DNA from 2 places in the Paraburkholderia sp. RL17-373-BIF-A genome. Region 2 is predicted to be linked to the other one. Evidence: riboswitches for the same ligand, from Rfam matches in the RefSeq annotation. Region 2 holds a riboswitch; the other holds the start of a gene.
What was found. Region 2 has a riboswitch for glycine ahead of P0D80_RS18080 (D-amino acid dehydrogenase). Riboswitches for the same ligand answer to the same signal wherever they lie in the genome.
Positions count from the first base shown of each region.

Region 1 (15,819 bases), on a different contig from region 2:
CGCCCATCGAATACATGAATTTTCGATTCGCTGTCACAGGACGTCGTCTTGCAAGATTGACTCCCTACGATTCGTATTTCTACATCCTGACGTGCATACCTCCATCCAAAGGCGACACCCGGCAACTCGACAAACAGATGGGCGTCAAGATTGGTCATGTCTGGTATTGGGCTGACGAGTTCGCCGACAAGTCAGTCCGCCCACAGAAGCTCCCCGTTCTTATCGACATGTGGGACGTGAGCATCGTTTATGCATTGCTCAATGGCAAATGGGTCCGATGCCAGTCGAAGCTGCTCATGAAGTATCGCAGGCTGACCTACGTCGAATGGGGGTATGTGATTCACGAAGTTCGTATGCGCATGCACGGACAACCCGACGAAGCGTTGGAAACCGCGATGTACGAAGTCCTCAACGGCCACAATCTTCCGGACGTAGCATCCTTGACGGCGGCTACCCGTCAAGTCTATGGCGATGCGCGTCTCATTGAAGACCATACAGCAGCCCAGAAGGAAGCATGCCTCGACATGCCTATCACCACGCCCGCAGAGTCTGGACCGCCCGATGACGACAGCGTCATGCGCATCCCTTTACCCAAGGCGAATAGGGGCCACTTCAAGATGAATTACAACTCGCTGCCCACGTCCCAGCCACTTTAATCAAGGAGGTGTTATGAGCTCAATAACATTCGAACAGGCGGTGAACGGAAGTCCAAGCCAAAAGGGCGAATACATCAAATCCCTTCGCTTCATGCATCGAAACCTTCAAACGGTCCTCGGAGAAGTCGAGAGACATATGATTCCAGGCGCAGGCCTCTCTATCACTATAGTCGTTGGTCCAGCGGGCGTTGGCAAAACAACATTTGCCACACTCGAAACGGAGGCCCTGCTGAAGCTCTATGATGTGGAGGTACGCGAAAATCCTGGCGTGATTCCGGTCGTGTTGAACAGCATTGACGCCGCGGACGGCAAGGAAATCAACTGGCAACTGTTGTATCAGCATCTTCTCGACGACCTTCATACCTTGACCCCGGACATTCCCATCCAGCCCGGTACCGGCCGGAAGCACAACGACATCGTCAAAGGCTACCGAGCGGCGTTCGAACAAGCTCTTCGCAACAGACGGGTTCGTCACCTTCTATTGGACGAAGCGGTGCACTTAACCGATTCGAAATCGGACCCGCTTCAATACGGCAATCTCCTTAAGTCTATCGCTAACCGTGGAGAGACGAACCTGTTGCTTTTGGGCGCCTACGGCTCAGAAAAGCTGGTCCGCGCCAGCGGACAGCTCGCACGACGCATCAGTGTCGTCCACTTCCCGCGATACCACCCCACTCAAGACGACTTCGACGCATTCACGCAGTTCATCAAAGACCTCGCGAAGCATCTTCCCCTGCCGTTCAAAGTCGACCTCGAAAAGTACGTCGAGAAACTCTTCTACGCTCATTTCGGCATTCCTGGATATGCAGTTAAAACCCTGGTCAGGGCGGTAATTGCGTGCGCGTATGAAGGATGCCAGTCATGGAAAGATGACTATATCTGGAGTTCGCTACCCTCTGAGGCCGAATACGAAACGATTGTGTCCGAGACGCTGGAAGGAGAGCAGAACATCAAGCCATATCTCTCGTCGCCGCATCCCATTGCCTATCCAAGCGAGGCCGAAATGCTTGCGCGCTTCGCAGCAACTAGGGCACGACGTGCCAGTGACGATATGCGAGGGTTCCGTCGATGAAAGGTCTGTTTCGTTCGCGGTTGCCCGGCGGTTGGCCGGAAGACGCGCCGCCGCGCTCAATCCTCTTCAGCCTTCCACCCTACGGATGCTCTGGCGAAGACCGCGAGTGTCTGGGTAGCTACGTAACTCGTTTGGGTATCGCCCACAACATATCCCGCTGGACCTTGGCATATCGAATCATAGGGCCGGCTGCGCAGGAGCTGTTTGACGTCGACCCAGGCCGAATGGCTCGCGACATTGGACGTGCTGATTACGTGGCCAGTGTCTCTAGCCTAACGGAGGTGACCCATCACTGGGCCCATGCGCTGAACGGTCTAACACTCCGCACTAACCTGCAGGTTTGTACGCTGTTGCCGTTGAGAGGCCTCGTCTCGCCGCTCAAGCTAATGTCGAGCAAAAGGCGATTTTGTCCCGGCTGTTACAGGGAGGACCAGCGGATGGGACGCGACCCTTATGAGCGACTGCTATGGCATATTGACGCGGTCATTGCCTGCCCGTTGCACAAAGCGCGGCTTGTCGAGGTGCCCGAGCAGAAACGCAACGCCAACTCCGGCAACCAGGCCGACGCGTGTCAGGCTAAGGCCGAAATGCTGGATGTGGAGTCGACGTCGCTCCGTCCAGCGTCAGACTACGAGGTCGAGAGTGCGCGTCTCGTTGCAGAGCTGCTTGACGATGCGCTCTTCTTTCCTGATTGCATCTATTCACCATCCGCACAGTCCGCCTTCCTCAACCATGCCATTCATACTCTGTTCGAAGGAAAATCCGCGTACTTCGCGGCACACCTTCGCGTCGGCAAATCGCAGATGTATGGATGGGCAAAAGGCGATGTACGCATGAGCCTGCCGCGGCTTGCACTGACCGCCTATTGTTGCGGCTGTGCAATCGCAGACATATTGCTCGGCAATCGCGTGATGCTTTCGCTGCGTCCTGCGCCGGAGTGTCAGAGCGTTCGATTGATTGAGAGCGGGGTCACAGGAGCTCGACGCCCGATGGAAGAGCTCCGCGCGGAGCTTGCGGCGCTAATTCGGGGAGGCGACTTGAGCAGTGCTAGCCAAGCTGCCAAGACAATCGGGGTCTCGCGCAAGTTCTTTCGAAAAAACTTTCCGACCGAGAACGCTCTCGTGATTCAGCAAAGTCGAGAGCGCGCGGAGGCTCTTCGAATCGAGGCACGGGTAGATTACGACCAACTTTATCTCGCAGAACACAACTCGCTCCGACACGCCGGAATCTATCCTGCTCGAAGGCGCGTGGTCGAACGCATGCGCGGGAAGGTGAAAAATTTGGGGAGACACCAGGATGCGCAAAGAGCACAGTTGAAAGCTCATGCTTCTACCGGCGTGCGCTTGGCAGGGCGTGCTGGCAGGCTGGCGGGAAGTCCGAGAGTTGGACAGCCGGAGGAACGAGTCTAACGCGGGACTTGTTGTGCGCTGCTGGTATTACCTACAGATGTCGTTTACGACATTTGTAGGGTAACGACACACTGCGTAAGCCCTTGAACGAGATCGACTCTCTATGGTGCGCCCGGCTGGGATCGAACCAGCAACCCCTGCCTTCGGAGGGCAGTACTCTATCCATTGAGCTACGGGCGCTTCAACACGAAAGCGCGGCAACCAGAACGGATGCGACGCCAAAGCGAGACCGAAAGGATACCCGGTTTCGGCCACACCGTCCACCGGACGGCCCCAATGACGGCATTCGGCGGCTTTCCGACAACCCTCGCGATGCGGGTAAACGCCTGCTGAACACCCCGCCGCGCCCCTCGCCGCCGTCGAAATGTTCCGTCTATAATCGTCCGTGGCTGATTAAAGAACAAGAAGTTGCCGTCACGCTGTACCGCTCACATACCCACGGAGACGAGACAAGCATGAGCGAAGCACCACACGGAGCCCCGATCAAAACCCCCGGACAGCTCGTCGCCGCGATCATTGCCAGTTTTGCGGTACCGATCGTCATCATCGTTCTGCTAGTGATCTACGTCGACAATTCGACGCGCACCGGCGCCGGCACCGACTCTCTCTCCGAAGCCGAGGTCACCGCCCGCATCAAGCCGTTCGCCCAGGTCGACATTCGCGACGCCAACGCGCCGCGCGTCTACAAGAGCGGCGAGGAAGTCTACAAGGCCGTGTGCTCCGCGTGTCACGCGTCGGGTGCGGCAGGCGCGCCGAAATTTACCAATGCTGCCGACTGGGCGCCGCGCATCGCGCAAGGCTTCGATACGCTGCTGCACACTGCCCTCACCGGTAAAGGCGCGATGCCGCCGCGCGGCGGCACCAGCCCGGACGACTACAGCGATTTTGAGATCGCCCGCGCGGTCGCCTATATGGCCAACAACTCCGGCGGAAGCTTCCCTGAACCGGCTCAGCCGGCAGCAGGCGCCGCTGCGGCCTCCGGTGCAGCAGCGGCAGCGCCGGCCGGCGCTTCCGACGCGGGCGCGGCTCAGGCCGCCGCAGCGATGGCCGCCATGGCCAGCGTGCCGCAAGCGGCCGCGCCGGCAGCGGGCGGCACGCAAAGCGCGGACGCGTCGCAAGCCGGCAAGGCGTTGTATCAGCAGGTTTGCCAGGCCTGTCACGCGGCTGGCGTGCTGAACGCACCGAAGTTCGGCGACAAGGACGCCTGGGCACCGCGTCTGAAAGAGCCAATGGACACGGTCTATAACTACGCGCTGCACGGCAAGGGCGCGATGCCTCCGAAGGGCGGCTCGACTGCCTCCGACGCGGACGTGAAGGCCGCCGTCGACTACATGGTCAGCGCGGTGAAGTAAGACGCACCGCTCGCGGCGTTTGCCGCGTGACAAAAAATCCCTGCACCGTGGCGACGCGGCGCAGGGATTTTTTTATATCTCGGCCAACAGACACGCCTACGAGATTCGCGTTATGCGCCAGGTTGGGCGCTGTCCGCGAGCGGCTGCGCACTCGACGTTTCGAAGCGCCCACTCAAGGCTTCTGCAACAGCGCCTTCAAACTCGCGAGCCGGTCTTTCGGCGACATCGGCGCTTCTTCGGGCGTCGGCGGCGGGGCATCGTCGAGCAGCATTTCGGGGATGAAGCGCGACGGCTCGCACACCACCGTTTCACGCGCGCGCTTGCGCTTCTTGCACCAGTTCAGATGCAGGCTGCGTTGCGCACGCGTGATCGCCACGTACATCAGCCGGCGTTCTTCTTCGATGCGCGCGTCGTCGATCGGCTCGTCGTCCGGACCGCCGCGATGCGGCATGATGCCTTCCTCGACGCCCACCAGAAACACGTGCGGATACTCCAAACCCTTCGACGCATGCACCGTCGAAAGCCGCACCGCGTCGGGATCTTCCTCGCGGCCTTCGAGCATCGACATCAGCGCCACGGTCTGGATCAGGCCGAGCAGACTCTTGCCGGTGTCGCCGAGACCGTCGGCGGTGTCGTAGCCGGTGGCTTCGTCGTTCGCCGCGCCCGCGGGCTCAGCCTTGGTGCCTTTGCGCTTGAGCCACTCCATGAACTCCAGCACGTTTTGCCACTTGGCCTGCGCCTGGCGTTCGTCGAACGCATCGTACAGATAAGCCTCGTAGTGGATCGCGTCCATCAGTTCGTCGAGCAGCGTGCCGGCGGCATCCTTCTCGGCACGATCGGTGAGGCGCTGCATGAAGTCGCAGAACACGCGCATGGGTTCGATCTGCCGTGGCGACAGACGCGCCTCGATGCCGCCCATGTACACGGCCTCGAATAGCGACACCTTGGCCTGGCCCGCGAACGAGCCGAGCGCCTCGAGCGTCGTATTGCCGACGCCGCGCCGCGGCGTGGTGATCGCGCGGATGAACGCGGGGTCGTCGTTCGCGTTGGCGATCAAGCGCAAATAAGCGCAGATGTCCTTGATCTCGGCTTTGTCGAAGAACGATTGGCCGCCGGACAGCACATACGGAATCCGTTCACGCCGCAACACCTGCTCGAAAATGCGCGCCTGGAAGTTGCCGCGATACAGGATCGCGTAGTCGCGGAAATTCGCGCGCCGCTCGAACTTGTGTGCCGACAGGCGAAACACCACGGACTCGGCCTCGTGCTCTTCGTCGTTGCACGGCGTGACGGTGATCGTGTCGCCCATGCCGTGTTCGGACCACAGCTTCTTTTCGAACAGCTTCGGATTGTTCGCGATCACGTTGTTCGCGGCGGTCAGAATGCGCACCGTCGAACGGTAGTTCTGCTCCAGCTTGATCAGATGCAGCTTCGGAAAATCCTTGCTGAGCTGGCCGAGATTCTCGAGCGTCGCGCCGCGCCAGCCGTAGATCGCCTGATCGTCGTCGCCAACCGCCGTGAACGCCGCGCGCTTGCCGGCCAGCAGTTTCACCAGTTCGTACTGGCAGGCATTGGTGTCCTGATACTCGTCGATCAGCAGATAGCGCAATTTGTTCTGCCAGCGGTCGCGCACCTGCTCGTTCTTTTCGAAGAGTTCGGCGGGCAGACGGATCAGGTCGTCGAAATCGACCGCCTGATACGCATGCAGCGTCGCCACGTAATTGCGGTAGACAATCGCGGCCTGATGTTCGTCCTCGTTCGCGGCGATCGCGATCGCCTGCTCGGGCATGATCATGCCGTTCTTCCACAGCGAGATGATCGACTGGATCTTGCGGATAAAGCCCTTGTCCGTCGAGCCGACCTGCTCCTGGATCATGCCGAAGCAGTCGTCCGAATCCATGATCGAGAACTGCGGCTTCAGGCCGACGTGCTCCGCTTCCTGCCGCAGAATCTGCACGCCGAGCGAGTGGAAAGTGCAGACCGTCAACTGATTGACGGGCACTTTGCGGCCTTCCTTGCCGGGCGTGGTCAGCGTCTTGCCTTCGAGCAGCTTGCCCACGCGCTCGCGCATTTCCAATGCGGCCTTGTTCGTGAACGTGACAGCGGCGATGTGACGTGGCTCGAAGCCCTTGGCCTCGATCAGGTGCGCGATCTTCTGCGTGATCACGCGCGTCTTGCCGCTGCCTGCGCCGGCGAGCACGAGACACGGACCGTCAAGATAACGGACCGCTTCATTTTGAGCGGGGTTCAGGCCTGCGGACATCGTCTGTGGATGGGTGATGCGGTTGAAAGCGGCGGTTGAGGGCGTAGCGGAGCGGCGACTGCCGGCCGAAGGCCCGGGGGCATGCTGCGCGGCCCCGGCGGCTGGAACGGGTGCCCTGCGCGGTGCGAGGGTGTTCCGGCCCGCTGCGGTTCGCGCGAGAGGAGCGATGTTAACACGGATGCATGCAACGGATGCCCGCCTCATAAAAGCAATATCCGATCAACATGCGCCGAGCCGACGACGCTGACGGTCCACCTTCAGGACATGCCACAATTGCGGTGTTGCGCGCCGTCGCCGCGGTGGCAAAGCGGCGCGCCGATTTTGCAGGAAGACAAGCATGTCCGCATCGCTGAAGATTGGATTGATGGGTTACGGTTTCGCCGGCGCGACCTTCCATGCGCCGGTGATCGAGCACTGCGGCCGCGCGAGCGTCGCGGCCATTGCCACGAGCCAACCCGAGCGCGCGCTCGCCGACTATCCGCACACGAAGGTGGTGGCCGACCTCGACGCGCTGCTGGCGCTCGAAGAAATCGACTGCATCGTGATCGCCACGCCGAACGATACGCACTTCGACCTGGCGCGCCGCACGCTGGAAGCGGGCAAGCACGTGGTGGTCGACAAACCGGTCACGCTGAACGCCGCCGACGCCCACACGCTGGCCAACATCGCGCTCGCCCGGAGCAAACTCTTCATACCGTTTCACAACCGTCGCTGGGACGGCGATTTTCTTACCGTGCGCGACCTGCTCGCGAGCGGCGAATTGGGACGGATCACGCAATACGAATCGCATTTCGACCGTTTCCGGCCGGAGGTGCGGCAACGCTGGCGCGAGGAAGCGTCGCGAGGCGGCGGCTTGCTGCTGGACCTCGGGCCGCATCTGATCGACCAGACGCTGGCCCTGTTCGGCGCGCCGCAAACCGTGTCGGCCACCGTGCGCACCCATCGCGACGACGCCGGCGCACCCGACTACGTGCATATCCAGCTCGGCTACGGTGAGTTCGAAGTGGTGCTGCACGCCAGCGCGTTGACGGCACTGGTCGCGCCGCGCTTCACCATCCACGGCACGCGCGGCAGCTATATGAAATACGGCCTCGATACGCAGGAAGATCAGTTGAAGGCGGGCCTGCGGCCGGGCGACGAGGGTTTCGGCGCCGGCAATGCCGCCGGTGTGCTGCGCGTGCAGGAAGGCGATCAGGAGGTCGAGCGCGAGTTGCCGACGCGCAATGGCGACTACACCGGGTTCTACATCGCGGTGGCCGACGCCATCCGGCACGGCGTGAAATTCCCGGTCAGCGCACAGGACGCCGTCGACGTAATGACGGTTATCGAGCTTGCGGCGCGCAGTTCGGAAGAAGGCGTCCGGCTGCCGTTTGAGCGGATTCGCTGACGATTTGGCCGGCATGTCGAAACGGCTTGTGCACCTAAAATAGCACTCGCCACCCATGCCGCGCGGGCCAAACCCTGACAAGCCCGAAAGGAACATAACGTTACAAATAAGGCCGCGCTGCCGGTCAGCGCGGCCCGGCAGTCATCCGTTGCTACCGGGTAGCACCACACAACGACAATGACTTCCGGAGAGTCCATGCCCCGTACTATCCGCGCGCTCGCCGCGTGCGCCTTGCTCAGTTCCCTCGCCGCCTGTGTGGTGGCGCCTCAACCCCAGCCGGCGCCTCGTCCCAACCCGCAACAGATCGCGGATCAGCGCCTGCGTCAGGTCGACGGCCGCATCGACAATCTCAGCCGCCGGATCGACAACCGCGTGAATCAGGGCTATTACCCGCCGCCCCAAGGCGGCGCGCTGCATCATCGTCTAGACGTGATCCGTCAGGAAGCGCACGACATGGCCGCGCAACATGGCGGCGGCCTCTCCAGCGACGAACAGCGCGTGCTGAATCAGGAGCTGGACAACGCGGCGCACGCCATCGGCGAATAATCGCGCCGCACGTCAGGTCAGGCACCAAAAGCAGCACGAGCGCGGCATCACGTCCCGCGCTTTTTTTGACAGGCGCGAGAGCGGTGCGTCAACCGCCGCGCCGCTCGCGGGCCTTTATTTGACAAGCCCCCGGCCCTCGCGTACATTCGCCGCACGCGTCGGGAGAGCGCGCTGGCCGCTGAAAATCGCAGGCCGCGCCGCCGAAGGGGCACACCCGCAAACTCTCAGGCAAAAGGACCGACCGCGTCGAAAAACCCGCGTCCAGGCAACATCGAGGCACTCGTTTTTCGCACTCTGGAGAGCGGCAGTAGCCGTCTGCATCGTTTAATCGAGCAGATTCTGGCAAGCTGCCCACCGAAGGGGCGCGCGTTTCACCGCGGCACGTCAATGTGATCACGGTGGCGCAATCTCTCAGGTATCGAGGACAGAGGGGTCATGCAGGACCACGCTCGCAGCCAGAAGGCCGCGAGGCGTAGCGCCGCATGGCCTTTTTTGTTTCGCGAGATGCCCGAGGCCCCATGACCGAACTCAAACACACCCCGCTTCACGCCACCCACCGTGCGCTCAATGCCCGCATGGTCGATTTCGGCGGCTGGGACATGCCTGTCAATTACGGCTCGCAAATCGACGAACACCGCGCCGTGCGCACCGACGCTGGCATGTTCGACGTCTCGCACATGTGCGTCGTCGATTTCACCGGCGAGCGCGTGCGCGCCTTCTTCGAATACGCGCTGGCGAACAATGTCGCCAAACTGCAAACGCTCGGCCGCGCACTGTACTCCTGCCTGCTGAACCCGGACGGCGGCGTGATCGACGATCTGATTGTCTATTACTTCGGCGAAGATCACTTCCGCGTGGTCGTGAACGCTGGCACCGCTGATAAAGACATCGCCTGGTTCGGCCAGCTCAACGCCGAAGGCGGCTTCGGCCTGACCATCACGCCGCGTCGCGACTTTGCGATCGTCGCCGTGCAAGGCCCGAACGCACGCGAAAAAGTCTGGCAAACCGTGCCGGCCGCGCGCGCCGCCACGGAAGCCTTGAAGCCCTTCAACGCCACTCGCATCGAAAACACGCCGTTCGGCGAATTGACCGTCGCCCGCACCGGCTACACCGGCGAAGACGGCTTCGAAATCATCGTGCCGGCGGATCACGTCGAAGCGCTGTGGAACGCATTGCAAGCCCAAGACGTGCGCCCGGCCGGTCTCGGCGCGCGCGACACGCTGCGCCTCGAAGCCGGCATGAACCTGTACGGCCAGGATATGGACGACAACGTCTCGCCGCTCGACGCCGGCCTCGCCTGGACCGTCGACCTCACCTCGCCGCGCGACTTCGTCGGCAAAGGCAAGCTGGAAGCGGACGGTTCGCAGGCCGCGTTCGTCGGCCTGATTCTGCTGAAGGACAACGGCAAGGCGGCAGGCGTGCTGCGTGCTCATCAGAAAGTCGTCACGCCGCAGGGCGAAGGCGAAATCACCAGCGGCACGTTTTCCCCGACCATGCAGGAATCGATCGCCTTCGCGCGCGTGCCGAAGGGCGTGCAGCCAGGCGACACCGTGCACGTTCAGATTCGTGACAAAAACGTTCCTGCAAGCGTGGTAAAACTGCCGTTCGTGCGCAATGGCAAAGTGCTTGCGGTTTAAGCAACCGGCGCGTTCGTCCACTTTTTTCAAGTCACTACCGAATCACACCGCATAGGAGCATCCGATGAGCATCCCGGCCGATCTGAAATACACCGAATCGCACGAATGGGTCCGCACCGAAGCGGACGGCACGCTGACGGTCGGCATCACCGACCACGCGCAGGAAGCGCTCGGCGACATCGTCTTCTTCGAAGTCCAGGAACTGGGCAAGACCGTCACGGCAGGCGACACCGTCGCCGTCATCGAATCGGTGAAAGCCGCTTCCGATATCTACGCGCCGGTTTCGGGCGAAATCATCGAAGCGAACACCGCCGTGGCCGACACGCCTGATTCGGTGAACAGCACGCCGTACGAAAGCTGGCTCTTCAAGATCAAGCCGGCTGCGGACGCCACGCAGGACCGTCTGATCGACGCCGACGCGTACACCAAGTCAATCGGCGCCTGATTCACCTTTACGTTTAACCCGACAGGTGCGGTGTCCTTTTCGAACGGACAGCCGCACCGCCAGGAACACCCATGAAGCTCGAACACCCGGATCGTCTGATGAACCGCACTCCTCTCTCGCTCGCCGCGCTCGAAGTGCATGACGCCTTCGCCGAACGGCACATCGGCCCGGACGCGGCCGACCAGCACGCGATGCTCGAAGCCCTCGGCTTCGCGTCGCGCGCCGCGCTGATCGACGCCGTCATTCCGAAGACGATCCGCCGCACCGAAACGCTGCCGCTCGGCCCCTTCGCGCAACCGAAGAGCGAAGCGGAAGCGCTCGCCGCGCTGCGCGAACTCGCGGACAAGAACCAGGTGTTCCGCTCGTACATCGGGCAGGGCTATTACAACGCGCACACGCCGACGGTGATTCTGCGCAACGTGCTGGAAAATCCGGCGTGGTACACCGCGTACACGCCGTACCAGCCGGAAATCTCGCAAGGCCGTCTGGAAGCGCTGTTGAACTTCCAGCAGATGATCGTCGACCTGACGGGTCTGGCGATCTCGAATGCGTCGCTGCTCGACGAAGCCACCGCTGCCGCTGAAGCAATGACGTTGCTGCAACGCATCGGCAAGCCGAAGTCGAACGTGTTCTACGTGGCCGACGACGTGCTGCCGCAAACCATCGAAGTGGTGAAGACGCGCGCCACGCCGGTCGGCATCGAAGTAAAGGTGGGCCCGGCTGCGGAAGCGGCGAATGTGAACGCGTTCGGCGTGCTGCTGCAATACCCGGGCGTGAACGGCGACGTGCGCGACTACCGCGCGCTCACCGAAGCAATCCATGCAGCGGGCGGCCACGTGGTGGTCGCCGCCGACCTGCTCGCGCTGACCGTCCTCACGCCGCCGGGCGAATGGGGCGCGGACGTGGCCGTCGGTAACACGCAGCGCTTTGGCGTGCCGGTCGGCTTCGGCGGCCCGCATGCGGCATACCTCGCCGTGCGCGACGAATTCAAGCGTCAGATGCCGGGCCGTCTCGTCGGCGTGACCGTCGACGCGCAAGGCAATCCGGCCCTGCGTCTCGCGCTGCAAACGCGCGAACAGCATATCCGCCGCGAAAAGGCCACCTCGAACGTGTGTACCGCGCAAGCGCTGCTCGCGATCATGGCCAGCATGTACGCCGTCTATCACGGCCCGCACGGTCTGAAGACCATTGCGCTGCGCGTGAACCGCATCGCTGCGTTGCTGGCGGAAGGCGCGAAGCAGCTCGGCTACACGCTCGCCAACGAAAGCTTCTTCGACACGCTCACGTTCGAATCCGGCGCGCGTACGCAAGCGCTGCACGACGCCGCGCAAGCGAAGCGCATCAATCTGCGCCGCGTGAGCGACACGCAAGTCGGCCTGTCGATTGACGAAACCACCACGCGCCGCGATCTGGCCGATCTGCTCGAAGTGTTCGCGCAAGCCGCGGGCGCGAAAGACGTGCCGCAAGTCGACACGCTCGACGAAAAGCTTGCCGCGTCGAACACGGCGTCGGTCCCCGCCGCGCTCGAACGCACCAGCGCGTACCTCACGCACCATGTGTTCAACCGTCACCATTCGGAAACGGAAATGCTGCGCTATGTGCGCAGCCTGTCGGACAAGGATCTTGCGCTCGACCGCTCGATGATTCCGCTCGGCTCGTGCACGATGAAGCTGAACGCGACCTCGGAAATGCTGCCGGTCACGTGGCCTGAATTCGGCCAGATCCATCCGTTCGCGCCGGCTGAGCAAACCGTCGGCTACCGCGAAATGATCGATCAGCTCGAAGAGATGCTGGTCGCGGCCACCGGTTACGCTGCCGTGTCGCTGCAGCCGAACGCCGGCTCGCAAGGCGAATACGCCGGCCTGTTGATCATTCACGCGTATCACGCGTCGCGCGGCGAAGCGCATCGCAATGTCTGCCTGATTCCTGCTTCGGCGCACGGCACGAACCCGGCGTCGGCGCAGATGGCCGGCATGCAGGTGGTCGTGGTGGCGTGCGACGCGCAAGGCAACGTCGATATCGAAGACCTGCAGAAGAAGGCCGATCAGCACGCCGACAAACTCGCGGCGATCATGATCACGTATCCGTCCACACATGGCGTGTTCGAGCAGAACGTGCGTGAAATCTGCGAGATCGTGCACGCGCACGGCGGCCAGGTGTATGTGGACGGCGCGAACATGAATGCGATGGTCGGCCTGACCGCGCCGGGCCAGTTCGGCGGCGACGTCTCGCACTTGAACCTGCACAAGACCTTCTGCATTCCGCACGGCGGCGGCGGACCGGGCGTCGGGCCGGTGGCGGTCGGCGCGCACCTCGCGCAGTTCCTGCCGAACCAGATCTCGTCGGGCTATGAACGCGCGCCGAACGGCATTGGCGCGGTGTCGGGCGCGCCGTACGGTTCGGCGTCGATCCTGCCGATCTCGTGGATGTATATCGCGATGATGGGCGCGAAGAATCTCACCGCCGCGACCGAAACCGCGATCCTCAACGCGAACTACGTCGCGAAGAAACTCGCGCCGCATTATCCGGTGCTGTATTCGGGCCCGGGCGGACTGGTCGCGCACGAATGCATTCTCGATCTGCGTCCGATCAAGGAAACCAGCGGCATCACCGTGGACGACGTCGCCAAGCGTCTCGCCGACTACGGCTTCCACGCGCCGACAATGAGCTTCCCGGTGCCGGGCACGCTAATGGTCGAGCCGACCGAATCGGAATCGAAGGAAGAACTCGACCGTTTCATCGAAGCGATGATCGCGATCCGCGAGGAAATCCGCGCCGTCGAAGAAGGCCGCTCGGACCGCGAAGACAATCCGCTGAAGCACGCGCCGCACACGGCAGCGGTGGTCATCGCGAATGACTGGAAGCACGCGTATGCGCGCGAAACCGCGGCGTATCCGCTGCCCACGCTGATCGCGAAAAAGTACTGGCCACCGGTCGGCCGCGCGGACAACGTGTACGGCGACCGCAACCTGTTCTGCTCCTGCGTGCCGATCGCCGACTACGAGTAAGCTGGACAGTTATCGCGCATCGCCCGTTGCCTCGAAAAGAGGCGGCAGGGCGGTGCGTGGTTCTGCCCTCGGTTCTCTGTCGCTCCTGGCCGCAAACGGCTAACATCACACACCGAATCAGCCTAACGAGGAGTTTCGCATGGCGCGAAAGGTGCGATTGATGCAAAGCCGGACCGAAGCAACGCGAGCGCCGACATGGCGGCAAGCCTGCACGCTGCTGTTGGCTGGCGCAGCCGTGCTGCTGCCGCTGCGGCAAGCACAGGCCGCGATGAATTTTTGTGCGGCGCCCGCCCTGCAAACCAGCGAACGCACGAACGCCGATCCCGGCGTGAAAGCGCTGGTGAGCAATGTGCAGGCGCATCTGAACGATCAGCCGCATGCGCTGGCGAAACTGCACACCGAAGGCACGCTGCCGCACGAGGGCATTTACGACCAGAGCGTCGAAGCGGAGAAAGATCTCGATCTGTTGCGCGACGCCGCGCTCGCCTGGCGCGCCACCAGCGACGACCGCTATCTCAAGCTCGTCGACCGCTTGTTGTTTGCCTGGGTCACGACCTATCAACCGAGTTTCAATCCGATCGACGAAACCCGTTTTGAAGGACTGATTCTCGCGTACGACATGACGGCAAGTGCGTTGCCGGTGAAAACGCGCAATGCGTCGATGGCGTTCCTGACGAAACTCGCGAACGGCTACATCGGCCAAATCGACGCGCAACCTCGGCCGCTCAAAGGGACGTTCAAGAACAACTGGCAGAGTCATCGGATCAAACTGATTGCGATGGCCGCGTTCACGCTCGATAACCGCAAGATGATCAACGCGGCGCAGCGTCTGTTTGTCGAGCATATCGGCGACAACATCGAGCCAGATGGTTCGACAATCGATTTCAGCGAACGCGACGCGCTGCATTATGTCACCTACGATCTGCAGCCACTCGTGACGGCCGCGCTCGCCGCGCGCCGCCATAACCGTAACTGGCTGCCGGAAAAGGGCGCGGACGGCGCCTCGCTGCAAGCCGCGCTCAACTGGCTGGAGCCGTATGCGGCCGGCAGCAAGACGCATGAAGAATTCGTGCATTCGAGCGTTCCGTTCGATGCAAGACGTCGCGAGGCCGGCTTGCCCGGCTATTCGGGTCAGTGGGACCCGAAGAACGCGACGGAACTGTTTCACCTGGCGGCGCGCCTCGACGGGCGCTATACGCCGATCGCGCTGCAGCTCGCACCGACGCCGCCCGCGTGGCTCGCCGTGTGTTTGCCGCTGTCGGCGCGGTAAACCAACTCATCATCAGCAGGGAGCAGTAAATGGCAGTCAGCGTGTTCGACCTCTTCAAAATCGGCATTGGTCCGTCCAGTTCGCATACGGTCGGGCCGATGCGCGCGGCGCTGATGTTCGCACACGGGCTCGAACGCGATGGGCTGCTCGCTGCGACCGCATCGGTGAAAGTGGATCTGTACGGCTCGCTCGGCGCGACGGGCAAGGGGCACGGCACCGATCGCGGCGTCATGCTCGGCCTGATGGGCGATGCGCCCGACACTGTGGACCCGGACACGATCGTTGAACGGCTCGAAGCCGTGCGCCTGTCCCGCAAGCTGGCGCTGCTCGGCACGCACGAGGTGCCGTTCGTGCAGAAGGATCACATTTCGTTTTATCGTCAGGCGCTGCCCGAGCATCCGAATGGTCTGAAGTTGCGCGCGTTCGACGCGCAGGGCGAAACGTTGCGGGAATCGACCTATCTGTCGGTGGGTGGCGGCTTCGTGGTCACGGCTGGCGCGCCGAACACGAAGGTGCTGAGCGCCGTCGATCAACTGCCGCATTCGTTTCGCAGCGGCAACGAGTTGCTCGCGCTGTGCGAATCCACCGGCAAGAGCATCGCTCAACTGATGTGGGACAACGAGCGCGTCTGGCATACGGAAGAAGAGACGCGCGCGGGCTTGCTGAAGATCTGGGACGTGATGCAATCGTGTGTATCGCGAGGTTGCGGCATCAACAATCCGGACGCCGACGGTAACTTGCCCGGTCCGTTCCAGGTGAAGCGTCGCGCGCCGC
Region 1 covers NZ_JARESO010000009.1:263,962-279,780, reverse strand. The annotation lists gene P0D80_RS14395 (TnsB C-terminal domain-containing protein) at 1-656, shown strand, start outside; gene P0D80_RS14390 (AAA family ATPase) at 670-1,728, shown strand; gene P0D80_RS14385 (TniQ family protein) at 1,725-3,137, shown strand; tRNA gene P0D80_RS14380 (tRNA-Arg) at 3,242-3,317, opposite strand; gene P0D80_RS14375 (c-type cytochrome) at 3,593-4,489, shown strand; gene P0D80_RS14370 (UvrD-helicase domain-containing protein) at 4,662-6,752, opposite strand; gene P0D80_RS14365 (oxidoreductase) at 7,090-8,139, shown strand; gene P0D80_RS14360 (hypothetical protein) at 8,335-8,685, shown strand; glycine riboswitch at 8,835-8,935, shown strand; glycine riboswitch at 8,970-9,123, shown strand; gene gcvT (glycine cleavage system aminomethyltransferase GcvT) at 9,204-10,322, shown strand; gene gcvH (glycine cleavage system protein GcvH) at 10,387-10,767, shown strand; gene gcvP (aminomethyl-transferring glycine dehydrogenase) at 10,839-13,775, shown strand; gene P0D80_RS14340 (alginate lyase family protein) at 13,915-15,045, shown strand; gene P0D80_RS14335 (L-serine ammonia-lyase) at 15,075-15,819, shown strand, end outside.
Region 1: it holds a riboswitch for glycine, as region 2 does, so the genes downstream of both, gcvT (glycine cleavage system aminomethyltransferase GcvT) here and P0D80_RS18080 (D-amino acid dehydrogenase) in region 2, are expected to answer to the same signal.

Region 2 (15,819 bases):
CGTTGAAGAACTACGCGGCGATCTTCAACGGCTGTTCGTCGCTGACGGACGTCTGCGTCACCTTCAAGACGTACTGGTCGACACTCAAGTTCTGCGCGATCGTGTGGGCGGTGACCTTGCTGCTGGGGTTTTCGATCGCCTACTTCCTCGCCTTCCATGTGCGCACCACGAGCATGCAGACCGTGCTGTTCCTCGTCTGCACGATTCCGTTCTGGACTTCGAACGTGATCCGCATGATTTCGTGGATGCCGCTGCTCGGGCGCAACGGTCTCGTGAATCAGGCCCTGCTCGGCACGCACGTGATCGATCAGCCGCTGGAATGGCTGCTGTATTCGAACTTTTCGGTGGTGCTCGCTTTCGTTCACCTCTACACGTTCTTCATGATCGTGCCGATCTTCAACGCGATGATGCGTATCGACCGCTCGCTCCTCGAAGCCGCGCGCGATGCCGGTGCGAGCGGCTGGCAAGTGGTGCGCGACGTGGTCCTGCCGCTGTCGAAAACCGGCATCGTGATCGGTTCGATCTTCGTCATCACGATCGTGATGGGCGATTTCCTGACCGTCGGCGTGATGGGCGGCCAGCAGATCGCGTCGGTGGGCAAGATCATTCAGGTGCAAACCGGCTACCTGCAATTTCCCGCAGCAGCCGCCAACGCGATCATGCTGCTCGCCGTGGTGCTGATGATCGTGTGGGGTTTGACGCGGGTCGTCGACATTCGCAAGGAGCTATGAAGATGCAGGCCATTCGCGTCAAACATCGGGAGCGCCGTCCGGCGAGTTTCTACTGGCTCGCGCTGCTGTTCGGCCTGTTCGTGCTGTTTCTGTACGGACCGGTGATCACCATTTTCATTCTGTCGTTTCAGGGCCCCGAGGGCGGCCTCACGTTTCCGATGCGAGGTGTGTCGCTGCACTGGTTCGCGATGCTGCGCGACGGTGTGGGCGATGTCGACATCTGGGGCGCGTTCGGGCGCTCCGTGCGGCTCGCGTTGGCGGTCACGGTGCTGACGGTGCTGTTTTCCGTCGCGGCGGGCCTCGCGTTTCGCCGAAAATTTCGCGGCGATACAGCGGTGTTTTATGTCTCCGTGGCCAGTCTGATCATGCCGTCCATTATCGTTTCGCTCGGCATCGGCCTGACGTTCCGTCTGCTGGATAACGGCGTGAAGTACTTCGCCTCCGCGTGGGGCTATCAGTCTTTCGCTGACAGTTACACCACTTCGATGGGCCTCTTCACGTCCGCACTCGGCGCACATCTGACATGGACGCTGCCGTTCGGTTTGCTGGTCATGTTCGCGGTGTTCAACCGCTTCAATCCGGCTTACGAAGAAGCATCGCGCGATCTGGGCGCAACGCCGTGGCAGAGTTTCCGGCACGTGGTGCTGCCTATCATCGGTCCGTCGGTAGTGGGCGTCGCCATGTTCGGCTTCACGCTCTCATGGGACGAGATTGCCCGCACTTCCCAGGCGATCGGCGATCAGAACACTTTGCCGCTGGAGTTGCAGGGCCTCACCACGTCGGTGACCACGCCGGTGATCTACGCGCTGGGCACCATGACGACGGTGTTGTCGTTGACCGTGATGGGCGTGTGTCTGCTTGCCGTGCGATTGCTGGCGCGCAGGCGCGCAGTGGCAGGATTGAAATAAGCCGCGCGCCTTGCCGTGGCAAGCGCCTGGACCATTTCACTCCTGCTGCTAAGAATCGGCCAAATACTTGGTTGCTAGCACCCTGCCGCGTCCCTTACCGTTCTCTGATTGCGCCTCACGCGCACCCCGTTTCGGAGAACCCATGTCCGCAGTTCAATCAACGAATCCCGATCACAGCATCGCCGACGCCGCGCAACTTTTCGGCGACGACCCGCTGACCCGTCGCTTCGCGCCGGTTTTCGCGCGTATCGCCGAGGGCGCGGTCGAACGCGAGCAGCATCGCGAACTCGCTTATGCGCCCGTCGAGTGGCTGCGCGAAGCGGGCTACACCAAACTGCGCGTGCCGAGGCAATACGGCGGTGAAGGCATCTCGCTCGCGCAGTTCTTCGCGCTGGTGACGCGCCTGGGCGAGGCGGATTCGAATCTGCCGCAAATCCTGCGCGTGCATGGTGGCTTTATCGAGTCGCTGCTGGAACAAGACGACGAATCGCTGCGCGACCGCTGGCTCACGCGGATAGCGCAAGGTCAGATCGTCGGTGGCGCGGTGTCCGAGCGCTCCAGCGTCACCAACAACAGCGTGCGTCTCACGCAAACCAACGGCGCATGGCATCTGGACGGCGAGAAGTACTACACCACAGGCACGCTCTACGCGGACTGGGTGGACGTCACCGCGCACGACGGCCAGAGCGACGTGCGCGTGCTCGTCAAAGCCGACGCGCCGGGCCTCGAACGCATCGACGATTGGGATGGTTTCGGGCAACGGCTCACGGGCAGCGGCACGGCGCGCTTCACGCATGTGCCGGTTTCGCACGACAACCTCTACCGTCGCTATAACGCCTCCGAGCCGCGTCGCAACAGCCTGCTCACGGCTTACTACCAGGCGCTGCATGTCGCGAATCTCGCGGGGATCAGCCGCGCGGCGTTGCGCGATGCGGTCGCGTTCACACAAGCCAGGACCCGCACGTTCGGTGTGCCGGGCGAATCGAGTCCGCGTGACAATCCGCTCGTGCATCGCGTGGTCGGTCGCCTCGCGAGCCTGGCTTACTCGACGCAGAGCATCAGCGCGTCGCTTGCGCGCGCCATCGACGATGTCTCGGTCGCCCGGCATGAAGGCCGCACCAGCGAACAGACGTACATCAACCTGGACATCCAGACCTTCCAGGCGCAACAGATCGCCATCGAGCAGACGCTGCAAGCCGCGACGCTGCTGTTCGAAGTGGGCGGGGCGTCGGCGACCAGCGAGACGCGCCGCTTCGATCGCTACTGGCGCAATGCTCGCGTGCTGGCGTCGCACAATCCCGCGATCATTCGCGAGGCCGCGATCGGTGATTTTTACCTGAACGGCAAGGCGCATAGCGAGCGCTTCGGTGTGGCGCGGCAAGCGGCATCGGCGACGGAACTGGCAGCGGCACCGGCATAAAGACCACTATCGCGCGACCGGAACGCGGGTCGCCGGCTTCATGTGGCACAGTATCGTCAGACGCATGCGCTAAGCTTGCGCAACCGAACAGCCCTGACGAGCAACATGAAGAATCTGCCTGCCTACGAGCCGCCGGTCGACGAGAACCAGCTTCTGCTGAAATGGATCCGGCGCGCGCGCGAATCCCAGATGAGCCATTACGACATGGCCGACCTGCTGTCGGCGCGCGACCGCCAGGTCGGCTGGCTGGTGACCGCCCTCACCGCTTTCGTCGGCACGGCGGTGTTCGCATCGCTGAATTTGTCCGCAGTTTCGCCGGGACTCAGGATTTTCATCGGCTTCGTGAGCGTGACGGCCGCGGTCTCGGCCGCGCTGCAAACGTTCCTGCGCTACGCGGAGCGCGCCGAAAAGCATCGTGCGGCCGGCGCGCGCTATGGCGCGGTGCGCCGCAGGCTCGAAGCGATTTTCGCGGGCGATGCCGATGCGCGCGACGGCCACTACCTCACCGCGATCCGCGACGAGCTCGACCGGCTCGCCGAAGATTCGCCTAACGTGCCTCCGCGCGTTTTCTATCGCACGCAGCGAACGCTGTCAGCGGATCGGCAGCGCAATCGCGACAACTAATGCGTGAATTCAACGCGTGGCGGACACCAGCATTATCATCGGGCGTTCGCGTTCTTCCGCGAGTTCGGGGCGCGCGGCGAGGTCCGCCTCCGTTGGTCCCCACTCGTCGACATGGGCAATCGTGAAGCCCGCGCCGATCAGATGATTGAGCAGCGTGCCGATGGTGCGGTGCTGCTTGACGACGCCCTCGGCCAGCCAGTTGCTGACGCGCGGGCCTTCCAGTTGATAACTGTCGATCGGCCACTGTTTGCGGCCATTCGCGTCGATTGACCAGCCGGGCTGCTGTGGCGCCATGAAGATCGGATGCTCAATCGAGAACACCAGCCGCCCGCCCGGCACCAGCGCGCGATGCACGTGGTCGAGCAAGCCGCGCAGATTTTCGATGTAGTGAAACGCGAGCGAGCTATACGCGAGATCGAAGGCTGCCGGCGACAAGTCGAGCTGTTCGAGATCGGCGCGCGCATACGTGAGAGCCGCATCGCTCGAACCCGCGCGGGCGCGTTCGAGCATCTTCTCCGATACGTCGACGCCGAGCACCGAGGCTGCGCCCGCCTCACGCGCCCAGCGGCAGAACCAGCCATAGCCGCAGCCGAGATCGACCACCCGCAAGCCGTGCATGGGCGGCAGCAGCGCGCGCAAAGCCGGCCATTCGGGCGCGCCGGCGAGCCCCTGTTGCGAGCGGCCCAATTGGCTGTAGTTCTCGAAAAAGGCCGGATCGTCGTAAATGTTTTGCGTCATGGTTGACGGCTTTATTCGCCTGCGGTGAGGTCGCTGGCGTCGATCCCCAACTCCGCTGCCATGCGGCGGACTACGGCCTGCAGCCGGCTGACTTCATCCGCGAGACGCTTCTGTTCGGCCTTGACCGCTTCGAATGCGGACAGCGGCACCGAATCGTCTTCCTCACCCGGCTGCGCCAACTCGCTTGCGCTCACTTCACCGCACAGCAGATGCGTCCAGCGGTTCTCGCGCTCGCCCGGCACGCGGGCAAGTTTCACGACCCGTGGCGGGTCGTTGGCCGCGAGTTCGTCGAGAAATGCCTCGACCGACGAGATATCCGCGAAACCATGCAAACGCGCGCTGTTCAGGCGCAATTCGGCCGCGGTTTGCGGACCGCGCAGCAGCAAGGTGGTGAGCAACGCCGCCGACTGGCTCGGCAGCCCCAACACGCGATTCATGTTGTGCTCGAAACGCGGCACGCGGCTGCTGCTGCCTTCCATCACGAGGCTGAGCCGTTTCAATCCGTCGACGGCGGTCAGCACCTCGGCTTCCGTGGCGTTCATCACCGGCGTGCGGCCGGTTTTCTGGTTGCAGCCTAAAGTCAGCGCGTTGAGCGAGAGCGGATAGCTGTCCGGCACCGTGTGTTGCTTTTCGACGAGCACGCCGAGCACGCGTCCTTCAAGCAAGGTCAACGCGCGGATCGAAGGACGGGAAAAAGCGTCGGGAGTGGAGTTCATAGATGATGTCGCGGCATGAGCCGCCGGGTCTCGTGGATGATGTGCGTTACCGCTGCACAGCCGGGCGGCGCTTTCTGGTTTGTGGGCACTATGATAAACGGCCCAAGCCGCGCAGGTGTATGAATCTCCGCAACGAAAAGGCGCGCGCGAGGCTCGTGTGGCATGAGTCGAGCGGCGTTATCTGTGGATGCTCTCGAGCGTGTCGCCACACCCGCTGCAAGCGGGAAAGGCGCGTTGATCGAGCGCGTTCGCTCGTCCCTCTACGACACGTCGGCGCTGCGCATGAACCGGCACGCGTAAGCGGAGCCGCCGGGCCCGTGCATTTTTTCGTTGTTGACGATTTTCCATATTAGAGATAATTTCCCCAATATGGAAAACACACTCTCCGACGACAACGCCATCGACCGCCGCATCGCCCAGCGGCTACGTGCGCTGCGCGCCGAACGCAACTGGTCGCTCGACGACCTCGCCAAACTCAGCGGCGTCAGCCGCGCGACGCTGTCACGCCTCGAAAACGCCGCCGTGAGCCCGACGGCGAGCGTGCTCGGCAAGCTCTGCGTCGCGTACGGCCTGCCGATGTCGCGCCTCATGCACATGGTCGAAGAAGACTTTGCGCCGCTCGTGCCGCGCGACGCCCAGCCGCTCTGGACCGACGCCAGCATCGGCTTCCGGCGGCGCTCCGTGTCGCCGCCCGCGCAGGCGCTGAGCGGCGAAGCGCTGGAATGCGAACTCGACGCCGGCGTGCGCATCACCTACGACGCGTCGCCGCGGCCTGGTCTCGAACATCATCTGATCCTGCTCGAAGGGCAGTTGCAGATCACCGTCGACGGCCAGAGCCACGATCTGCAACCGGGCGACTGCCTGCGCTATCAACTGTTCGGGCCCAGCGCTTTCGTGACGCCCGCGCATAGCGCGGCCCGCTACATTCTCTTCATCGTGTGAGCCAAAGCATGAGCAAGACCACCATCACCCCATTCACCGCCGACGACCTCGTGCGCCATCTTCCCGAACTCGGCGCACTGCTGCGCGCCTGTGTGCATGACGGCGCCAGCGTCGGCTTCGTCATGCCGTGTGGCGTCGACGAGAGTGAAGCGTACTGGAACGGCAAAGTGCTGTCTTCGCTGCGTGCCGGCGGGCTGGTGCTGTTGGTCGCGCGTCAAGGGGAGACGATCGCGGGCACCGTGCAACTCGACTACGACACGATGCCGAATCAAAGGCATCGCGCCGAGGTGCGCAAGCTGCTGGTCCATCCCGCGTTCCGCCGTCAGGGCATCGCGAGGGCGCTGATGACGGAACTCGAACGCCATGCGCATGGGTTGCAGCGCAGCCTGCTCACGCTCGACACTCGCACCGGCGACCACGCCGAGCCGCTTTATACCGGCCTGGGTTATCGGACGGCCGGCGTGATCCCGGGCTATGCGCGCGGCACGCATAGCCACGAGTACGATGCAACCACCATCATGTACAAGGCGCTATGACGAGCGTGCAGACTGGTCGCTACGGCTCAAGTCGTCCGTGAATACTTGAACGTGCCCTGCGCGCTGGCAATCAGCAGCTTGCCGTCCACCCAAGCCTCGCCGCGCGAGAAGAAAATCGAACGGCCCGCGCGCTCCAGAAAACCCTTCGCGGTGACCGATTCGCCAAGTCCCTTGTCGAGATAATTGGTGGTCAGCGACAGCGTGAAAGCATGCCGTGCCGGTTCGCCGCTTGCAGCAAAGAGTCCGGCGTAGCCCGCCGCCGCATCGAGCAGCGTCGCGATCGCGCCGCCTTGCAGCACGCCCTGCCGATTGAGCTTGCTCGCATCGATCGGCATCAGCAGTTCGGCGTAGCCATCGCGCCATTGCGTGAGACGAACGCCGAGCGATTCGAGAAACGGATTGTCGATGGGAAAGTCGGACATGGGCGTGCCTTTGTGTTCGAGATAAGAAATGCGGGGGCGCGCGTGGTGCGCGGCCAATGATGAACAGTCAGCATACCAGGATTCACGACCGGCAATTGTCTGAGGCGGCACCAGACTGCGCCGGCTAACTGTTTTCGGCTTGCGCTCGCTGCATCGCTCGATGACCCATTGATCGGCCACGCCCCTGCCCGCTTCACCGGCCCGATTGCCCGCTCTCAGGCACAATCGGTTTTTCGCCGCGCCCGCGGCCCGACGTCATTCGCCCGCATTCCATCCTGCCTCGATGAGTTCAGCCACTTCCACCGACGGCGCGCCGCACTGGCAGCGCAATCTCTATGTCTGCCTGTTCGGCTCGTTCACGACCATCGTCGCGATGACGTTGCTGCTGCCCTTCCTGCCGCTCTATGTGCAACAGCTCGGCGTCCATTCGGCCGCGGCCGCCGTGCAGTGGTCCGGCGTCGCGTTCGGTGCGACGTTCCTCGCCGCCGCGCTGGTGTCGCCGCTGTGGGGACGCATGGCCGACCGCTACGGACGCAAGCTGATCCTGATTCGCGCGAGCCTCGGCATGGCCATCGTGATGTCCTTGCTCGGGCTCGCGCAAAATGTCTGGCAACTGGTGGGGCTGCGGTTTCTGGCGGGTCTCGTCGGCGGCTATGCATCGGGTGCGACCGTGATGATCGCCACGCAGACGCCGCGCTCACGCACCGGATGGGCGCTCGGCACGCTGGCTTCGGGCGTGATGGCGGGCAGTCTCGTCGGCCCGCTGGTGGGCGGCGCGCTGCCGCCGCTGATCGGTATCCGCAACACGTTTTTCATTGCCGGCGCGATGATCTTCTGCGCGTTCATCGCGACCACGCTGCTCGTCAAGGAGCAACCGGTCGAGCGCAAGGGCGGCAAGGCGCACGCAGCGGACGCGGCGACCGGCTGGGCCAGCGTGCCCGACCTGCGGCCGGTGCTGGCAATGCTGTTCACCTCCGGCTTGCTGATGTTCGCCAACATGTCGATCGAGCCGATCATCACCGTGTACGTCGCCCAACTGGTGCACGACGCAAGGCACGTCACGCTGGTGTCCGGCTTCGTGATGTCGGCGTCGGCGTTGGGCAGCGTGCTGGCGGCTTCGCGTGTGGGGCGTCTGGCCGACCGCATCGGCGCGCCCAGGGTGATCGTGGTGTGTCTCGCCGTGTGCGCGGCCTTGCTGGTGCCGCAGGCGTTCGTCACGAGCGGCTGGCAACTGGTGGCGCTGCGCTTTCTGATGGGCTTGGCGCTGGCCGGCCTGCTGCCGTCGATCACGAGCGTGATCCGCCACAACGTGCCCGACCGCTCGGCCGGCTACATTCTCGGTTATGCGACTTCGGCGAATTACGCGGGCCAGGTGGCGGGTCCGCTCGCGGGCGGCTTTGCCGGCGCGCATTTCGGCATGCAGGCGGTGTTCCTCATCACCAGCGCGTTGATGCTCTGCGGGGCGCTGTTCAACGGCTGGGTGTTCAGAGGCTCGGGTGCCCGGTCTGGCTGACCAGGCAACGGATAGCGCGTCTGAAGCGAATCAACGACGCGAATCGAACGCGATGCGTACCGCGAGTCCGGCGAGCACGGTGCCCATCAGCCAGCGCTGCATCAGCAGCCACATCGGACGGCCGGCGAGAAACACGGCGATCGAACCCGCCATGCTCGCGATCAGCGCATTCACCGTCACGCTGATGACGATCTGCACGCAGCCAAGCGCAATGGACTGCGCAAGCACGCTGCCGTGCCCCGGCGAAATGAATTGCGGCAGCAGCGACAGATACATCACCGCGATCTTCGGATTCGCGAGGTTGGTGACGAGGCCCATGGTGAACAGCTTGCGGCGGCTGTCGTGCGGCAGATCGCGGACCTGGAACGGCGAACGGCCGCCCGGCTTGACCGCCTGCCACGCCAGATACAGCAGATAGAGCGCGCCGCCGAAGCGCAACGCGTCGTACGCGTACGGCACCGTCAACAGCAGCGCCGTGATGCCGAACGCGGCGCAGAACATGTAGAACACGTAGCCGAGCGCGACACCGCCGAGCGAAACGAGGCCCGCGCGCCGCCCCTGGCAGAGCGATCGCGAGATCAGATAGATCATGTTCGGCCCCGGCGTGAGCACCATGCCGAGCGACACCAGACCGAAGGCGAGCAGCGTTGGGAAAGCGGGCACGTCATTCTCCTCTGCAAATGAAGGTTGGGCGGTGCCGCCAAATATAGCCGATGCCGGCCATTTCGGCGCGACGTACGGGCTCGAAAATTCGTAGCGACGCATGCCCCGCCTTCATCTCCACTCAAGCAGTTTCAGACCGCCGCTTGCGCAGTGCATCGCAGGAAAGACTTGCGGTGAAATTTTTTGAACGGTATTGTCGAGCCGTTCTGCAATGCAGCGCGGGAGAGATCGTCAGACGTTCGTGACGACGCCGACGGAGCAACCGCCCCGGAAACTCTCAGGCAAAAGGACCGCGCAGCAGGAACATCTGGAGAGCGGCGCACTGGACTACCCTGTGCGCCCACCGAAGGGGATTCCCCGCACACGGCTCGCATCGGGCCCGGCTGCCGCGGGGAAGAAACTCTCAGGTACATGGACAGATGGGGCATCGACGCCGGTTTCGACACGAAATCGACACCGGTGATGCTCAACTACTCTGGACCATGTCATGTCACGAATCGCCATTATCGGCGCCGGCATTACCGGCGTCACGACCGCTCACGCCCTCGCTCAGCGCGGCCACCACGTTACCGTCTTCGAGCGCCATCGCTATGCGGCGATGGAGACTTCGTTCGCCAACGGCGGCCAGTTGTCCGCCAGCAATGCCGAAGTCTGGAACAGCGCGGCCACCGTCATGAAGGGCCTGCGCTGGATGCTCACGCGCGACGCCCCCTTGCTGCTCAACCCCACGCCCACCTGGCACAAGTACTCGTGGATGGGCGAATTCCTGCGCGAGATTCCACACTACCGGACGAACACGGTTGAAACCGTGCGGCTCGCGATTGCCGCGCGCGAACATCTGTTTTCGATCGCCGAGACCGAAGGCATCGACTTCGATCTGGAGCGGCGCGGCATTCTGCACATCTACAAGACCCGCAAGGAATTCGACGCCGCGAGCAAGGTGAACGAACTGCTGCGCGAAGGCGGGCTCGACCGCAATCCGGTGACGGCGAGCGAGCTGCATGGCATCGAGCCCACGCTGCACGGCGATTTTTACGGCGGCTTTTTCACACCATCCGATTCGACCGGCGATATTCACAAGTTCACGCGCGGCCTCGCTCAGGCGTGCGTGCGGCACGGCGTCGAGTTTCATTACGATGCGCAGATCACGTCGATCGAGCAGCCGCCGGAGGGCCGCTTTACGCTGACGGTCGATCTCGAAGGCGAGTCGCAGCGGTTCGCGTTCGAGCGGATCGTCGTGTGCGCGGGCGTGAAGAGCCGCGATTTCGCCTCGATGCTGGGCGACCACGTGAACATCTACCCCGTCAAAGGCTATTCGATCACCGTCTGTCTCGATGACGAACTCAGCCAGCAGCGCGCGCCGTGGGTGAGCCTGCTCGACGACAGCGCGAAGATCGTCACGAGCCGGCTCGGCGTGGATCGTTTTCGCGTGGCCGGCACGGCGGAGATCAACGGCTTCAACCGCGATATCCGTTCGGACCGGATTGCGCCGCTGGTGGACTGGACGCGGCGCTATTTCCCCGAGGTGTCGACCTCGCGCGTGATTCCGTGGGCGGGCTTGCGGCCGATGCTGCCGAGCATGTTGCCCAAGGTGGGCCGCGGCAAACGGCGCGGCGTGTTCTACAACACCGGGCATGGACATCTGGGCTGGACGTTGTCGGCCGCGACGGCGCAGGTGTTGGCGGGCGCGATTCAGTAGCGCTTGCTGACAGGGTTTTGCAGGCGGCGGTAGCGCGATGTCACCACTGCCGCCGCCGAATGCAAAATTCGCCACTTCTGCTAGTGTTCTCCCCATACGCATCAGTGCCGCGGAGAACTCCATGCCCTACACCCGTGCAGCGAACCACAAGGCAGACAGCGCACGCCTGAGCGACGCGCAGATCGCCGCGGAGGCGACCCGGCGTCTCGCCTGGGACGCCGCGGTCCCCGAACACGCCGTGAAAGTCCACGTCTCGCGCGGCCGCATCACGCTGCGCGGCGAACTGCAACGCGATCAGCAACGCACCGCGGCGCTCGAAGACGTGACACGCCTGTTCGGCGTAACGGGCGTGTCGGATCACACCGTCGTCAAGGCAAGGTGAAGGTCAGCCGGTCTGCGTTTGCCGCAGCAGCATGCGGCAATGCCGCGCGATCTGCTTTTCCTCTTCGGTGTGAATCGCCCTCACCTTGCCCGCCGGATCGCTTTCCGTTAGCCCCATGAAAGCCAGCCCGTCGCACACGCGCCTGCGAATCTCTCCGCTGTGCTCGCCGATGCCGCCGGTAAACACCAGCAAATCGATTCCGCCCAGCAACGCCGCATAGCCGCCGATCGTCTTGCGCACGGCGGTCGCGAACGCATCGAGCGCGAGTGACGCATTGGCATCGCCCGCTGCTGCGCGTTTTTCCAGAGCTTGCATATCGCTTTCGCCATCCGCGTAACCGGCGAGGCCGCTCTGGCGATTCAGCAGCGTCTCCAATGCGCCGGCGTCGAGCTTCTCCACGCGCATCAGATACAGCAGCACGCCTGGGTCGAGATCGCCGCTGCGTGTGCCCATCGGCACGCCGCCGGTCGGCGTCAAACCCATCGACGTATCGATCGATTGGCCGTCGCGCAACGCGCACACGCTCGAACCGTTGCCGAGATGCGCGAACACGGCGCGCGCCGGCAAGTCGGCGCCGAGCCGCGTCACCAGCGATTCGTACGAGAGACCGTGAAAGCCATAGCGCATCACACCGGCTTCCGCATAGCGGCGCGGCAACGCAAGGTGTGCCGCGCGCGGCGGCAGTGTCGCGTGAAACGCCGTGTCGAAACAGGCGAAATGCGGCGCGTCGTCGAAAATCTTCTCGGCCTCGTCGATCAACGCAAGCGCAGGCGGAATATGCAGCGGCGCGAAGTGCACGGCATCATGCAATTGACGGCGCACGTCGGCGGTAATGCGCTGATGCGCGCGCAGATGGGGTCCGCCATGCACCACCCGATGCCCCACGGCCGAAGGCCGCGCATGGTGCTGCTCCGTGAGCACCTGCGCGAGCTTTTGCAACGCATCGATCTGCGATTCGAGCACGCGCTCCTGCTGCACCAGCACGCGGCCGTCGGGCGCCTTGATCCGCAAACTGCCGTCGTCGCGCCCGATGCCTTCCGCACTGCCTTCCAGCAACAGGGATTCGTCATCGCCCGCGTGCCTGAACAGCCCGAACTTCAGCGACGACGAACCGCTGTTCAACACCAGAATCGTTCGATCGTCAGCGCTGTTTGCAGTGTGCATGGTCATGCCTCGCTCAGCCTTTCCACGTCCAGTTGCGGATTTCTTCCTTATCGATGCCTTCGGAATGTGCATAAGCCAGATGTTCGATGATCTGGCCACGCAACCATTCCTTCGCATGATCGCCGACACCGCGCAGCTTCGGCACGCGGTCGATCACGTCGATCGCCAGCGAAAAGCGGTCGACCTGGTTGATGATCGCCAGTTCGAGCGGCGTGTTGATGTTGCCCTTCTCGTGATAGCCGTGCACATGCAGGTTGTCGTGATTCGTGCGGTTATAGGTCAGCTTGTGAACCAGCGACGCATACGAATGGAAGTTGAAAATCACCGGCTTGGTCGCGGTGAACAGCGAATCGAAATCGCGGTTGGACAAACCGTGCGGATGCGCATGCTCGGGCATCAGGCGGAACAGATCGACCACGTTGACAAAGCGGATCTTCAGGTCGGCGAACTGCTCCTTCAGAATCTGCACGGCGGCGAGCGCCTCCATGGTCGCGATGTCGCCCGCGCAGGCCATCACCACATCCGGCTCGACGCCCTGATCCGTCGACGCCCAGTCCCAGATGCCGATGCCCTTGGTGCAATGCGTGACCGCCGAGTCCATGTCGAGATACTGCAGGTGCGGCTGCTTGTCGGCGACGATCACGTTGACGTAGTCGCGCGAACGCAGGCAATGATCGGCGACGCTCAACAGGCAGTTCGCGTCCGGCGGCAGATAAATACGCACCACGTCCGGGCTTTTATTTGTGACGACATCGAGAAAGCCGGGGTCCTGGTGCGTGAAGCCGTTGTGATCCTGACGCCACACGAGCGACGTGATCAGCAGATTGATCGATGGCACCGGCTGCCGCCAGCCGAGATCGCGCTTGGCTTTCTCCAGCCACTTGGCGTGCTGGTTGAACATGGAGTCGATCACGTGGACGAAGGCTTCATACGTGGCGAACAAACCGTGGCGGCCGGTCAGCACATAGCCTTCGAACCAGCCTTCGAGCGTGTGTTCGCTGAGCATTTCCATCACGCGGCCGTCTACCGCAAGGTCGCCGCCGTCTGCGTCGCTCGGCTCGGTTTGCGCGAGCCAGGTTTTTTCCGACGCTTCATAGATCGCGGTCAGTTTGTTGCTCGCGGTCTCGTCGGGGCCGAACACGCGGAAGTTCGTCATGTTGTTGCGCATCACGTCGCGCAGGAACTTGCCGAGCACCTCGGTCGGCGACGTGTACGAGCCGCCCGGCTTTTTGACCGCCACCGCATAATCGCGAAACGGCGGCATGTCGAGTGTCTTGCAGAGCAAGCCGCCGTTCGCATGCGGATTGGCGCTGATGCGGCGCGCGCCCACGGGCGCGAGTTCGCGCAGTTCTTTCACGAGGCGCCCTGCTTCGTCGAACAGCGTCTCAGGCTCGTAACTGCGCAGCCAGCTTTCCACCAGCTTCAGGCTCTTGCCGTTGGTCACCGGATCGAGCACGGGCACCTGATGCGCGCGCCACGAACCTTCCACCTTGTGTCCGTCGACTTCCTTCGGGCCAGTCCAGCCTTTGGGCGAACGCAGCACGATCATCGGCCAGCGCGGCCGCGACGCGTCGTTGCTTTCACGCGCACGCTGCTGGATCGCGCGGATTTCGCCGATGCACTGTTCGAGCGTCGCGGCCATCTGCTGATGCATGACGGCGGGATCGTCGCCTTCGACGAAATACGGTTTGTGGCCGTAGCCGGTCAGCAAAGCTTCGAGTTCCTCGCGGGGAATGCGCGCGAGAATGGTCGGATTGGCGATCTTGTAGCCGTTCAGATGCAGCACCGGCAACACCGCGCCGTCGCGGATCGGATTGAGGAATTTGTTCGAGTGCCAGGAGGTGGCGAGCGGGCCGGTTTCCGCTTCGCCATCGCCGATCATCACGGCGACGATCAGATCGGGATTGTCGAACGCGGCGCCGTAGCCGTGCGAGAGGCTATAGCCGAGTTCGCCGCCTTCGTGAATCGAGCCGGGCGTCTCGGGTGTGCAATGCGAACCGATGCCGCCGGGAAACGAAAACTGCCGGAAAAAGCGCTGCATGCCGGCTTCGTCTTCGCTGCGGTCGGGGTAGATTTCCGAGTAGTGCCCTTCCAGATAGCAATGAGCCAGCGTGGCCGGCGCGCCATGACCGGGACCGGCCACGTAGATCATGTCCAGATCGAGCTTTTTGATGAGCCGGTTCAGATGCACGAGCAGGAAACTCTGCCCCGGGTCCGAACCCCAGTGGCCCAGCAGGCGGTTCTTGATGTGTTCGGGCTTCAGTGGTTCGCGCAGCAGCGGATTGTCGCGCAGATAGATCATGCCGGCCGACAGGTAGTTGCAGGCTCGCCAGTAGCGGTCCATGTTGCGCAACGTGTCGGGGTCTAATGTTTGCGGCGGCGTGGGATGAGAGGTTGCTTCAGCCATGGTGTCACTCCTTGGAAAGGACTGTCAGGCAGGTTGGCGGATGCGGCAACGATGATTCGTGAGGCGGCCGGCGCGAAAGAAATCAGCGGTACCGGCCATGCTGTCATGCGGATGACACAACGAAAGCGTAAGGGCAAAGGCCCGTGGCAGCGGGCCTTTGCGCCCTTGTCTGGTGATCGTCAGTGTGACAGGAAGCGGGCCGCATGGTTCGACGCAATCGTCCAAAGCTTGATCCATCTGCGACCGCGCGACCGTGATGACATTCCGCCTCATGACGCATGCGTTAGACTTTAAGCGCATATTAAGCGAATGCCTTTAAGCTGCTCATGCTTCATGCGCGACGGCGGACCGCATCTGGCGCGTACCGCCTTGCTCGCCCCTTACCAAACATTCCATCATGCCGACACCCAGTCGCCTCAAAGCGCCGTTGATCCTTGTTCTGACATTGGTGTTCCTGTTCGCGGGTGTCGCCATTCTGATCGGCGTGTTCGGCTTGCTGGTCAAGCTGTTCGGCCACGCCTGAGTGCCGCTGCGCGGGCGTCGCCGGCGCAAAATGTGTATCCTGAGCAATCTTCCCGGCGCCTTCACGTGTGGTCTCCCGCCTTTCCGAGACCTGGGGCGCCCAGCCTGATTGCAAGGAGATTCCATTGACGGACCACGCTGATACCTCCCCGCCCTCCGGCCAGCCGATCGACCCGAAGTTGCTCGAACTGGCGCACCAGGTTTTCGACCTCGCGCGGAGCGGCGATGCCGCCATGCTCGCGGCGGTGATCGAAAAAGGCGTGCCGCCGAATCTGCGCAACGACAAAGGTGACAGCCTCGTCATGCTCGCCAGCTACCACGGTCACGCGGACGCCGTGCGCACGCTGCTCGAACACGGCGCCGATCCCGATCTGCGTAACGACAACGGACAGACGCCAATTGCAGGCGCGGCGTTCAAGGGCTTCGACACCG
Region 2 covers NZ_JARESO010000013.1:71,955-87,773, reverse strand. The annotation lists gene P0D80_RS18135 (ABC transporter permease) at 1-731, shown strand, start outside; gene P0D80_RS18130 (ABC transporter permease) at 734-1,639, shown strand; gene P0D80_RS18125 (acyl-CoA dehydrogenase family protein) at 1,782-3,059, shown strand; gene P0D80_RS18120 (SLATT domain-containing protein) at 3,165-3,683, shown strand; gene P0D80_RS18115 (class I SAM-dependent methyltransferase) at 3,693-4,421, opposite strand; gene P0D80_RS18110 (YceH family protein) at 4,433-5,137, opposite strand; gene P0D80_RS18105 (helix-turn-helix domain-containing protein) at 5,507-6,079, shown strand; gene P0D80_RS18100 (GNAT family N-acetyltransferase) at 6,088-6,615, shown strand; gene P0D80_RS18095 (PaaI family thioesterase) at 6,642-7,037, opposite strand; gene P0D80_RS18090 (MFS transporter) at 7,321-8,550, shown strand; gene P0D80_RS18085 (LysE family translocator) at 8,581-9,213, opposite strand; glycine riboswitch at 9,423-9,516, shown strand; gene P0D80_RS18080 (D-amino acid dehydrogenase) at 9,701-10,912, shown strand; gene P0D80_RS18075 (BON domain-containing protein) at 11,034-11,294, shown strand; gene P0D80_RS18070 (acetate/propionate family kinase) at 11,298-12,458, opposite strand; gene P0D80_RS18065 (phosphoketolase family protein) at 12,472-14,865, opposite strand; gene P0D80_RS18060 (hypothetical protein) at 15,263-15,388, shown strand; gene P0D80_RS18055 (ankyrin repeat domain-containing protein) at 15,513-15,819, shown strand, end outside.